4 regions of the Bacillus sp. FG16 genome follow, and region 3 is predicted to be linked to each of the others. Evidence: riboswitches for the same ligand, from Rfam matches in the RefSeq annotation. Region 3 holds a riboswitch; each other region holds the start of a gene.
What was found. Region 3 has a riboswitch for lysine ahead of ACODS7_RS11920 (amino acid permease). Riboswitches for the same ligand answer to the same signal wherever they lie in the genome.

Region 1: linked by a shared signal. The riboswitch ahead of lysA (diaminopimelate decarboxylase) and the one ahead of ACODS7_RS11920 (amino acid permease) in region 3 are both predicted to bind lysine.
Region 2: linked by a shared signal. The riboswitch ahead of ACODS7_RS21880 (amino acid permease) and the one ahead of ACODS7_RS11920 (amino acid permease) in region 3 are both predicted to bind lysine.
Region 4: linked by a shared signal. The riboswitch ahead of ACODS7_RS06450 (aspartate kinase) and the one ahead of ACODS7_RS11920 (amino acid permease) in region 3 are both predicted to bind lysine.

What each region holds. Positions count from the first base shown of each region.
Region 1 covers NZ_JBMDKC010000028.1:33,178-36,395, reverse strand. The annotation lists gene ACODS7_RS12705 (LTA synthase family protein) at 1-276, opposite strand, end outside; gene ACODS7_RS12700 (DUF3888 domain-containing protein) at 529-924, shown strand; lysine riboswitch at 1,014-1,195, shown strand; gene lysA (diaminopimelate decarboxylase) at 1,376-2,692, shown strand; SAM riboswitch class I at 2,808-2,916, shown strand; gene ACODS7_RS12690 (YezD family protein) at 2,989-3,132, shown strand.
Region 2 covers NZ_JBMDKC010000069.1:1,896-5,113, reverse strand. The annotation lists gene gapN (NADP-dependent glyceraldehyde-3-phosphate dehydrogenase) at 1-668, shown strand, start outside; lysine riboswitch at 847-1,028, shown strand; gene ACODS7_RS21880 (amino acid permease) at 1,175-2,599, shown strand; gene ACODS7_RS21875 (ABC transporter permease) at 2,660-3,218, shown strand, end outside.
Region 3 covers NZ_JBMDKC010000026.1:6,584-9,801, reverse strand. The annotation lists gene ACODS7_RS11930 (sulfite exporter TauE/SafE family protein) at 41-943, shown strand; gene ACODS7_RS11925 (GNAT family N-acetyltransferase) at 980-1,429, opposite strand; lysine riboswitch at 1,750-1,943, shown strand; gene ACODS7_RS11920 (amino acid permease) at 2,056-3,218, shown strand, end outside.
Region 4 covers NZ_JBMDKC010000011.1:41,717-44,934, forward strand. The annotation lists gene ACODS7_RS06440 (DUF4166 domain-containing protein) at 1-148, opposite strand, end outside; partial or broken gene ACODS7_RS06445 (DoxX-like family protein) at 153-1,060, opposite strand; lysine riboswitch at 1,252-1,438, shown strand; gene ACODS7_RS06450 (aspartate kinase) at 1,641-2,870, shown strand; gene ACODS7_RS06455 (VOC family protein) at 3,099-3,218, shown strand, end outside.

The DNA of each region.
Region 1 (3,218 bases), on a different contig from region 3:
GTTATAGAACCCATAAAACATTGCGTTTCCAAATAAAATAAATGACAGTATAAAACTGATTCCAATTATAATTCGGTTTCGGTGCTTAGATGCAAGTAAAGCTAAGCCGAAAAATAAAAGTAACGCAGCTAGTGGATTAATAAAAAGCATGAATTCTTCAAAGAAATTATCAATTTTAATATCAAATGCTAGCTTGTACACAATATATGTTTTAATCCATAGTAAAACGACTGCAACGAGTGCAAATCGCAGTTTTGGAAACAGATGTTGTAGCATAATATACTCCTCTCCTAAAAAGCATGACAGTTCGTGAGTCAGTTTGCTTAACGACTCATTTTATATATACGAACAGTCCTTTGTTATTATGATTATTATACTATGAGTATCATTATACGAAAATAAAAGAGAGTTGTGGGCTTTTTTATAATAATCGAGTAGAAAAAGAGTGGTGGGAGACAATAAAACAGAATTTCTATGTATGATAATTATCGTACGCAGAAAGAAGCGCGTGATAATACGGAGGTTATAATGCGAAAATTATTATATTTTATAGCATGCAGTAGTGTTATACTTTTTACTTTACCGAGTGTGTCAATAGCTCAATATGATGCACCTCTTATGGAAGATGCACTTTATTCTGTTTTATTTCCAAAAATAAATAAAGCAATTGAAAAACAATATGGAAGTTTGAAACCGTATCAATGTCCTAAAATTATTAGTTTAAAAAAAGTGTATAGCGGTACATATTTATTTCAAGCAAGTATTGAAGTGACAAAGTATGAACGTGTTGCTGGGAAAATTGCTCCCCCATTTGAGAAGGTAACGATTACATTTAATAACGAAGAAGGCGAATGGGAAGTGAAAAAGATTTCAGTAAAGCGCTTACCAAATGATACAAAATTAAACTGTAAAAAAACAATATAAAAAATTGTTTGACAAATAAAATGGTCCTTTGGTATTGTTAATAGCAACAATTAGATGTTTGAAAATTAAATAGACTTACCTCATCTACTCTCAAAGGTAGAGGCCGCGATAGGAAAGAGTAAGCTATGGGAGATTTCATGGAATCTGTGATCATAGGCTGAAAGGGACTATTGCCGAAATATAAGAATAACCATCTTATTCATATATTGGGACTACATTGAATAAATGTAGTACTGTCATAAGATTTATTTTATGGAGAGCTATTTGGAGATGTTGATGCGGTTTCTTATTTTGAGGAGATAACAACTCGTTTATTTTTTCAATATATATTTTTCCTAATAAGAAACGCGTGTGAACATTGTTCCGCGCGTTTTTTGTCTATCTAAAAGCGTGCTGCAATGAATAGAAGATTGGGGTTATGAGTTTTAGAGGAAATAAGGGAGGAATTTAAATGTATTTACACGGCACAAGCCGAATTAATGGGCAAGGACACTTAGAAATTGGAGGGTGCGATACGACGCAGCTAGCAAAGCAATACGGAACACCACTTTATGTATACGATGAAGAGTCTATTCGAGGAAAATGCCGAGCATTTCATCGTGCTTTTAAAGAAAGTGGTTTCTCTTATCAAGTAGCATATGCAAGCAAGGCGTTCTTGTGCATGGAGATGTGCCGAGTAGCTCGTGAAGAGAATATGTCATTAGACGTTGTTTCTGGAGGAGAATTATATACTGCGCTCCAAGCAGGATTTCCAGCATCACGTATTCATTTTCATGGAAATAATAAAACAGAAGAAGAGATAGTGATGGCTCTTCAGGCGAATATCGGTTGTTTTGTCGTAGATAATTTCTTTGAATTAGAAGTTTTACACGATTTAGCGATGCAACATGGAAAGTTTGTGAACATATTAATTCGTGTAACGCCTGGAGTAGAGGCGCACACACATGAATATATTACAACAGGCCAAGATGATTCGAAATTTGGATTTGGCGTTTCAAACGGTCAAGCGATGCAGGCAATTGGATTTGCTTTACAAAAATCCAATTATAATGTGCTAGGGATTCATTCACATATCGGATCGCAAATATTTGAAACAGCTGGCTTTGTTCGAGCGATTGAAGTTCTTCGCCAATTTTTAGAAGAAGTGAGAGAGCAAACAAACTATGTAGTAAAAGTGTTAAATGTAGGCGGGGGATTTGGAATACGCTACACAGAGTCGGATACACCGTTAACTCTTGAGACATATGTGCGAGCTGTAACAAGTGCAGTGAGAGAACAATTTACTGTATGTGAATATCCATTGCCAGAAATATGGATTGAACCAGGCCGTAGCATTGTAGGTGATGCTGGGACAACAATTTATACAGTTGGATCTGTGAAAGATATTCCTGGTATTCGGAAATATGTATCAGTCGATGGTGGAATGACAGATAATTTAAGACCTGCTTTATATAGTGCGCGTTATGAAGCAATGTTAGCGAATCGAGGGAATGATGAGAATGAGGAACTCGTTTCGATTGCGGGGAAATGTTGTGAGAGCGGAGATATGTTGATTTGGGATATTCATTTACCGAAAGTCGCTGCTGCTGATTTACTAGCAGTTTCCTGTACAGGAGCCTACGGGTACTCGATGGCGAATAATTACAATCGGATTCGAAGACCAGCCGTTGTCTTTGCAAAAGGCGGAACATCGCAAGTAGTTGTGGAACGCGAAACATATGAAAATATTATTGGGAACGATCGCATACGTATTAAAGAGCTTGTTTAAATAGAAAAAGGAGTTGTTCGGATGGGCAATTCCTTTTTTGTAAAATAAAATAATTAAAATATATCGGAAAACTAGGATTGAAAAAAATCAGAATTGTGATAAAATACAAATACAAAGCTTATCAAGAGAAGCGGAGGGAACTGGCCCGAAGAAGCTCGGCAACCTGCTTATAGAAAGCAAGGTGCTAAATCCAGCAAAATGGAATCCATTTTGAAAGATAAGGTAAAATATATTACCGAACAGTCTTTTCGAAATGGGAAAGATTTTTTTTATGAATAAAAAGGGGGGCTGTTCGCGTGAGTGTACGGGAACATTTTGATGAAGTATCCGAGAAGATTGAAGCGATGCTTGCTGATATGAAATATGGCTCAATTACAATTGTTGTGCAAGATGGAAAAGTAATTCAGTTAGAGAAAAGTGAAAAAGTACGTTTAAAGTGAAAAGCGCTGACTAGAAAAACTAGAGGCGATTTTAACCTATTTTCATTAGGTTAAAATCGTCTTTTTGCTTTTACAGGGGGAAAAAA
Region 2 (3,218 bases), on a different contig from region 3:
AAGATCCTGGTATCGTTCGTGAAGATGCTGACTTACAAGATGCTGCAAACCATATCGTAAGCGGTGCATTCTCTTACTCTGGTCAACGTTGTACAGCTATTAAACGTGTACTTGTACACGAAAACGTAGCAGACGAGCTTGTTAGCTTATTAAAAGCGCAAGTAGCTGAACTATCAGTTGGATCTCCAGAACAAGACAGCACAATCGTTCCATTAATCGACGACAAGTCTGCTGACTTCGTTCAAGGCTTAGTTGACGATGCTGTTGAAAAAGGTGCAACAATCGTTATCGGTAACAAACGTGAGCGTAACTTAATTTACCCAACATTAATCGACCACGTAACAGAAGAAATGAAAGTTGCTTGGGAAGAGCCATTTGGCCCAATCCTTCCAATCATTCGTGTTTCTTCAGATGAGCAAGCAATTGAAATTGCTAACAAATCAGAGTTCGGCTTACAAGCAAGTGTCTTCACAAAAGACATTAACAAAGCATTTGCAATTGCTAACAAAATCGAAACTGGTTCTGTTCAAATTAACGGACGCACAGAGCGCGGCCCTGATCACTTCCCATTCATCGGTGTAAAAGGTTCAGGTATGGGCGCACAAGGTATTCGTAAGAGCCTTGAGTCTATGACACGTGAAAAAGTGACTGTATTAAACTTAGTTTAATCTTATATGTAGAAGCTGATCTAGTTTTAGATCGGCTTCTTTTTATGCTAAAATCTTATTCGTTTTTAATCACAAATTCTTCTCTATAATCTGATTATTACTATATCCATTGACGTATAAAAATACATTTGTTACTCTTAAAGACGTTAATTTAATATTTAAATCCTCATTCGTATCTCGGTGAGGTAGAGGTTGCAGTCATTAAGAGTATCATTTCAGGAGATGTAGTGGCATTGATGAAGGAATGAGAAAGGAATGGTTGCCGAAGTAAGTCGTGTCCACCATGCACGCTTGCTGGGTCTGCATTTAATAAGTGCAGAACTGTCACAAACGTTTCGTTTGTGGAGAGCTATCGAGAGGTATGTCGTGGGTTTCTTATAAGATAGAAAGCATGTAGCGGCAGATTACGTGCTTTTTTTGTTTTGTTTGGGACTTCTCTTCTCTACTAAGAAGACATACATATCTCCTCGCTTGACTTGGTTATACTAACTTTGGAGGTATTTTCTATGCAACAAAAAAAATGGGGCTTTTGGGTACTAACAGCTTTCGTTGTCGGTAACATGGTTGGTGCTGGTATTTTCATGGTGCCAAGTACGTTGGCACAAACAGCAAGCCCACTCGGTGTCACTTTAGCTTGGTTAACAACAGGGTTTGGTGTTTTAATGCTAGCTCTTGTTTTCGGTAATTTAGCAATTCGTCGTCCTGATTTAACGACAGGACCACAAAGTCATGCATATGCTTTATTCTCAACACCAAAAAAGAAAAAAATGGCTGGATTCAGTATGGTATGGGGATATTGGGTTGCAAACTGGGCAAGTAACGTTGCCATCATTACATCATTTGCGGGATATTTATCACTCTTCTTCCCAATTATGAAAGATACGCGACTACTATTTTCAATCGGTTCTTTTAACATAGAAGTCGGAAAACTAATTACATTTACGATTTGTTCCATCTTACTTTGGGGAACTCATATTATATTAACAAATGGTGTAAGCGGAGCTGGAAAACTAAACTTCTTAGCAACAACAACGAAAGTAACTGGATTCCTTTTATTCATCGTCGTTACGTTATTTGCATTCGAAGCTTCTAAGTTTGGACAATGGTACACGCCGATGATTGATAAATCAGGTGTATCACATGGTCTTCTTTCACAAGTAAATTTAGCTGCTCTTACAACGCTTTGGGCGTTTATCGGAATTGAATCAGCCGTTCTTTTATCAAACCGTGCTGTTTCTCCAAAAACGGTAAAACGTGCAACAGTTGCGGGATTACTTATTACAGTTGCGATTTACTTAGGAATTACAATTTTAACAATGGGTGTACTTCACGTTGATAAATTACAAGCTTCTGAACGTCCATTAGCAGATGCATTAAACGCTGCAATGGGTCATGGCGGCGGGAAACTGATGGCATTACTTGCTCTTACTTCCCTGTTCGGTTCTATCTTAGGCTGGATTTTATTAAGCTCAGAAGTACCATATCAAGCAGCAAAAGAAGGTTTCTTCCCTTCCTTCTTCACAAAAACAAATAAAAAAGGAAGTCCAATTTACTCATTACGATTAACAAACATTATGTCGCAAGTGTTCCTATTCTCAACATTATCAGGAACCATTGCGGAAGCTTATACATTCGTTATTACCGTATCAACACTGGCCTACCTCATTCCATATCTCGTTTCACCAATCTTCCAGTTAAAACTAGTCGCAACTGGTGAAACATATAAAAATGAAATGCGGGCAAGAATTACAGATGGCATAGTCGCAGTGATCGCACTTTGCTACGCACTATGGGTTATTAAAACGGGGGCATCCGATATAAAAACGTTCCTTCTCGGAATTGGTTTATTCGTAATCGGATTTGCCTTCTATCCATTAATGAATCGTGATCAGAAAAAAAATAACGAAAAGAAAAACGAGCAAGTTGCATAACGCAATTTGCTCGTTTTTTCTTTTGTAAAACATATATAATAGAACAAAGAGGTGAAAAACATGTCAATCGAATCGCTATGGAGCAGTCGCTTCCAACAACATATTCAAAATATCATTACATACTTTGCACGTATGATTAACGGTTTACTATATAGCTTTATCTTTATTTCATGCATTGGTGCATATTATTATGCTCAGTTTCTAAAAGCATCTCCTTCTAAAGGAATATCTTTAATAATTATAACGATTGTACTTACGTTCATTATAACTAGATGCCCTATCCGTACATTTATTCAAAAACCTGATGCTGTCTATTTGCTTGCATTAGAAGAGAAATTAAAATCCTATTTCAAAAAATCTCTTCTATATAATTATATCATTCAGCTTTTCCCATTATTATTTACGTTCCTTATTCTCGTACCACTTGCACTGCAATCATTGCAATTAACTGTACCTTTTTTATGTACAATCTTTATCGTGTTAATGATTACGAAAGCTTGGAACATGTACATACATTGGATGTGGCGTGATAGTCACGACAAAAACATATGGCTGATCATCCGTATTACTTGTAACGCCTTAATCATTTACATGCTGTTTTATTCCGCAAATGTTCTCA
Region 3 (3,218 bases):
AAAAGTGTCTTTTTCATTTATTATTACAGGGGGATTATTTATGCAGAAATTAATTGTCTTTGCTATTATTGGATTTTTCGCTCAATTGATCGATGGAGCACTTGGAATGGCTTATGGGGTAACGTCTACTTCACTATTATTAATGTTTGGTATTGCACCGGCTGTAGCTTCCGCATCGGTTCATTTAGCTGAAGTCGTTACAACTGCAGCTTCTGGCGCATCTCATATCAAATTTGGAAACGTTGATAAATATACAGTTTCCAGGCTTACATTACCTGGGGCAATCGGCGCATTTGTTGGGGCATGTTTTTTAAGTAATTTGCCTGGAGATGTGATCAAACCGTACATTTCCATATTTTTATTCACTTTAGGGGTTTACATTTTATTACGATTCATCATTCAAAAACAAATTGTCACTTCAAATAAGCGTATGTCTGCAAAACAACTTGTGCCGCTTGGTTTATTCGCTGGATTCGTTGATTCAACTGGTGGCGGTGGTTGGGGGCCGATTACGACACCCGTTCTTCTAGCAAGAGGAAATGAAGCTAGAAAAGTTATTGGATCTGTAGATACGAGTGAATTTCCTGTTTCACTCGCTGCAACAATTGGCTTCTTCATCTCACTTGGCTGGGAACAAGTAAGCTGGGTTTGGGTATTTGCGTTAATGCTCGGCGGTATTGTCGCAGCTCCAATTGCTGCATGGTTAGTTCGTATCGTTCCGCCCCATTTACTTGGTGTATTAGTTGGCGGTCTTATTATCTTTACAAATATACGTACACTGCTTACTACATTTAAAGTGGATCCAACTATTATTTCACTTTCTTACGTTGCAGTTGGTCTTGTCGTTATTATTTCTATTTTCATTGCTGTTCGCAATCATTCCAATCGTCCTAACGCATCAACGGCTGAGTATCCAAATGATCAGAAGCAAATGCTACCATAACTATAAAAAATACCGCCCAATTTAGAGCGGTATTTTTTATTTTTCTATTTTCCAATTAATCATCGTTTCTGTAGCATTTACTCTCTTCATATGTAACTTTTCTAAAACACGCATCGAACTATAGTTATCCAGGAGTGTCTCTGCAATTATTGTTTCTACCTCTCCTGTTTTGAAAGCCCAATCGATTAGTTCTCTTACAGCTTCTGTTGCATAGCCCTGATTCCAATATTTCTCAATAAATCCATAGCCAATTTCTACTGTTTGCTTCTCGTTTGGTTTCCCTTTAAACCCAATATCACCTAAAACGCTATCATCTTCTTTCCGAAGAACATACCACGCCCCCCATGGTAATAAAGTTGCATCTTGTTTTACATTCTTTACATGCCCTACAATATGCGGACCGCTATTGTATCCTTGCTCGTTAGCGACTTGAATACTCTCTTCTGTACACGGCACTATATAGAGCCTTTCTGTTTCTAATTTCATTTTGATTTCCCCTTTTTGCTTAAACGTTACTCTAATTATAACAAATAATATGACTTTATCATGAATGTCGAATTATATTTTTCTGAATTTTCTTTTAATTTAGAGGGTTTTTCAATATTTTTTGCGAAACATTTGTATAACAATTTTTTCTTTGCTTATTGCTACATAATAGTAGGTTCGGGTGGAGTTTTGCAAGCGTTTCCTATACAATAACCGATATTTTTTGACTTTTCCTAACAAAATATCTTGCAATATATTCAGAAAGTCATTACAATTGCCATATATTAAAAATCTTAGCAATATATAAATCCTCATCAATCCGATGAGGTAGAGGTTGCGACTTTTAATAGTAAAACGGACGAGACACAGAGAATGTCAGCTGACTCCGTTTGAAAGGAAAAGTTGCCGAAGTTTATATTTCTTCTCTGGAAATATGAGCTGGGGCTGTCTCCGAAAGGAACAGAACTGTCACGTTTACAAAATTACCGTGTAAACGTGGGGTGCTATCTTAACGGAAGGGTATGATGGGGTGGTTATTTGTGAAACGTTCCGCCAAATTCCTTTGGCGGTTTTTTGTATTTTTCTCCCCCGCTCCTTCCTAACCTACAAGAAAAGGAGTGTTGAACATGAATAGCGCAACAAATCAATCTACCTCTAAAACGCAAACTACACAAGGACAAGGTGAATTAAAACGCGGATTAAAATCTCGTCACCTTACGATGATTTCTCTCGGTGGTACAATTGGTACCGGACTATTTCTTGCCAGCGGTGGTGTCATCCATACAGCTGGACCTGGTGGCGCATTAATTGCATACGCCGCAATTGGAATTATGGTTTATTTTTTAATGACAAGCTTAGCTGAACTTGCAGCTTACATGCCTGTTACTGGATCTTTTAGCACGTATGCAACAAAATTTGTTGATCCATCACTTGGCTTTGCACTTGGATGGAACTATTGGTATAACTGGGCAATTACGATTGCTGCTGAACTTGCAGCCGTAACATTAATTATGAAATTTTGGTTCCCAGATACCCCTTCTCTTATTTGGAGCGGATTATGTTTAGCTATTATTTTCCTTTTAAACTACTTATCTGTTAAAGGGTTTGGTGAATCTGAATATTGGTTCGCACTTATTAAAGTAGTTACGATTATTATCTTTTTAATTGTTGGTTTCATGATGATTTTTGGAATTATGGGCGGTGAAACGGTTGGATTTAAAAACTTCACTGTTGCAGATGCACCATTTAACGGCGGTATCATGGCAATTATCGGTGTGTTTATGGCAGCTGGTTTCTCATTCCAAGGTACTGAACTATTAGGAGTAGCTGCTGGTGAAACATCTGATCCAGAACGTAATATCCCAAAAGCAATTCGTTCAATCTTTTGGCGTATTCTTTTATTCTATATCCTTGCGATTCTCGTTATCGGTTTATTAATTCCTTATACAACTGAAAGCCTTGCTGCAAGTGATGTTACAGTAAGTCCGTTTACACTTATTTTTGAAAAAGCGGGCGTTGCCTTTGCTGCTTCTGTTATGAACGCTGTTATTTTAACTGCTGTACTATCTGCTGGTAACTCTGGTATGTATGCATCAACTCGTATGCTTTGGGATTTAGCTCGACAAGGAAAAGCACCAAAATTTTTAGGTAAACTAGATAGCCGCGGTGTACCTGTTAACGCATTAATCGTAACATCAATTGTCGGTAGTATCGCTTTCATTGCTTCTTTATTCGGTGATGGTGTTGTATACATTTGGTTGTTAAACGCATCTGGAATGTCTGGATTTAT
Region 4 (3,218 bases), on a different contig from region 3:
ATTTTACGAAAAAAGAACCACCGTAAATTTCATCCATCTTTCCTTCCCCTGTAAAACTATTTTCTTCTGTAATCGCATAACGCTTCTGCAATTCAGGATGAAGATTTTTATAGATATCCCCTAATAATCGTTCATACATATTAGCCATACACTTATCCCTTTCTCGTCCTCTTGCAATTTTTCGCGCTTGGTAAATCGAAACTATTTATATAACCGACAATTGATAACCCCATTAGAAGAATATTTAATGTAATCGGATTAAACGGACCTGTAAAGCTTGCAATATTCGTAAATCCTGCCGCTATCGTTAGAACCAATAACACAATAATATGCAGGATAAATAATTTTCGTTTTGTTAGTGGCAACAGCCATACGACACCGAAAATTATTTCTAACACCCAATTATTTTAAGTATATATACACTATTTTCATTTGAACCGATTAATACAGAAAGCATCTTTACTTCTTCTGAATGAGTAAACAGTAGTTTTGGCACTATCCCTTGATATATCCATACAAAAGCAAATAAAAAACATACGAGCCAATACGTCATTGTTCTTCTAATTAGTAACCTAGGATGAAGCCCCTTTTCTAACCATAATTTTAAGGCATCAAAACTCCAAGCCGTCGCCCAACCTAATAACGGACGAAAAATATAGGAATCTATTACATTTCCTATACGACCAAATCTTGTATCATAATCATATTGTGTCTCAAAATGGATGTATTCTTTATTCGGCGTATACTTCCAATAACCACGTCCTATTTGAATAAGAGATAATGTATTATCCGTCCAAAATTTTAAAGAGGAAATTCTTTCACCAGTTTCTTTTCTTATTTCACCTATTGATTCCCCTTCTCCAGCTATTTCAAGCCCAAATCCAATCTTTGTTTTATACAAAAACTTCTGTGGTTCTCCTTCTTTTTTCTCTAAATACGAAATTTCAGTAAAGCGAGCATCCCACTCTGTATGTATATCTGGTTCTTGCGTATATCCCCATAATTTTTCCATCTTCGTTTTCATTTTTGTCGCAACATAAATAGGCTGTTTCCTTTTCATTCTCCCACCTCCTATGCACTATAAGTTTAATGTACATGCAATGAATTTATTTTGCTACATTTTTCACAAACTTCCCTGTAAAAAGAAAGAATTTTAAAAATATATATAAAACACTTGATTCCCCGAAAAATTTAAATTATTATAAAACAAATGTTACCAACAACTTCATAAATCAAACACTCTCGCCTAAAACGTGAGATAGAGGTTGCGATACTTATGAGTATTCTAATGGAGACACAGAGATGTCTATGAACTTAGATGAAAGGAAGTATTGCCGAAATTGATAAGTTTCTCTGCATTTATCAATTGGGGCTGTTTTCGAATAGAAACAGAACTGTCATATGTACAGACGTGTATGTATGAAGAGCTATCTACAAAAAAGAGATATCATTTTTTATGATATTCCTTTTTTGGCGGTTTTTTTATTAGCTCCGTTTTCTGTTTCCCTTTTCCTGTAACAGCACCATCCTCACTTATTTGAGATGGTGTTTTTTGTTTGTCTTTCTGGTAACTACAGGAGTATTGGGATCTATATATTTCCTAATCTATTCTTAAAAATAGACGAAAGAAGGAATTTGTAATGGAAACAATTGTTCAAAAATTTGGTGGCACTTCTGTCGGAAGCGTCGAACGCATTCAACATGTAGCAAATTTAATCATTGAAGAATATGAACGAGGTCATAGCGTTGTCTCTGTCGTTTCAGCAATGGGAAAAAGCACGGATGAACTTGTCGCACTCGCTAACGTTATTACAGAAGATCCAAGTAAACGTGAAATGGATATGCTTCTATCTACAGGAGAACAAGTAACTATTTCATTATTAACAATGGCACTGCAAGCAAAAGGCTATCATGCAATTTCATTAACAGGGTGGCAAGCTGGTATTACGACAGAATCTGTACATAGTAGTGCACGGATTACTGACATTCATACAGATCGTATTCAATCTTATCTTGCTGAAGGCACGATTGTTATCGTAGCTGGTTTCCAAGGTATAAGTGTAGAAAATGAAATTACAACGCTTGGCCGTGGTGGTTCTGATACGACTGCTGTCGCACTAGCCGCTGCACTTAAAGCAAAAAAATGTGATATTTATACGGATGTGACAGGCGTATATACAACGGACCCACGAGTTGTAAAAGATGCTTACAAATTAGACGAAATTTCTTATGACGAAATGTTAGAGCTTGCAAATCTTGGTGCTGGCGTATTACACCCGCGAGCTGTTGAGTTTGCTAAAAATCATAACGTAGTTTTAGAAGTTCGCTCAAGTATGGAACAAGAAAACGGAACAATTGTAAAAGGAGAATGTAACATGGAACAACAATCAATCGTTAAAGGTATTGCATTTGAGGATAACATTACACGTGTCACAATTAAAGGACTAGAACAAGGATCGCTTTCAACAGTTTTCTCTACATTAGCAGCAGCACACATTAATGTAGATATCATCATTCAAAGTATTACAAATGAAGGAACTGTACATCTCTCCTTCTCCATTCACTCGAATGATTTAAGAGAAACTTTAAAAGTTTTGGAACAAAATCAAGAAACTCTTCACTACGAATCTGTAGAACATGAAAATCACTTAGCAAAAGTATCAATTGTAGGATCTGGCATGGTATCTAACCCTGGTGTCGCTGCAAATATGTTTACTACTTTAAAAGAAGAAGATATTCATATTAAAATGGTAAGTACATCAGAAATTAAAGTGTCTGTCGTTATTGACCGCCTTCATTTAGTAACAGGGGTTGAGGCGCTGCATCAATCATTTATGGCGAAAATTGAGCCTTTAGTGCAAATGAGCTAATTTGATATGCTCAGTAACACTTATAAAAAAATCATATTAATCTACTTCCTTCCTATTAAATAAAAGCTGTTCGTTAACAAGATGCTATATGACATATAAAAAAACACCTTGTCACCTTTTCCTATACTACGACAAGGTGTTTTTGACTGAAAGGAATTTGTAACTACTTAGTAGTATAATTATGAGGATGATTAAATAATAAACTTTTATACATAAGGAGATAAGAATATGGCAAAAAACAAATTACTACGAATGGACAATGTCAGCATCGTTGTAGAATCCCTTGATAACGCAATCTCTTTCTTTGAGGAGATTGGCTTGAACCTCGAAGGGCGAGCCACTATCGAA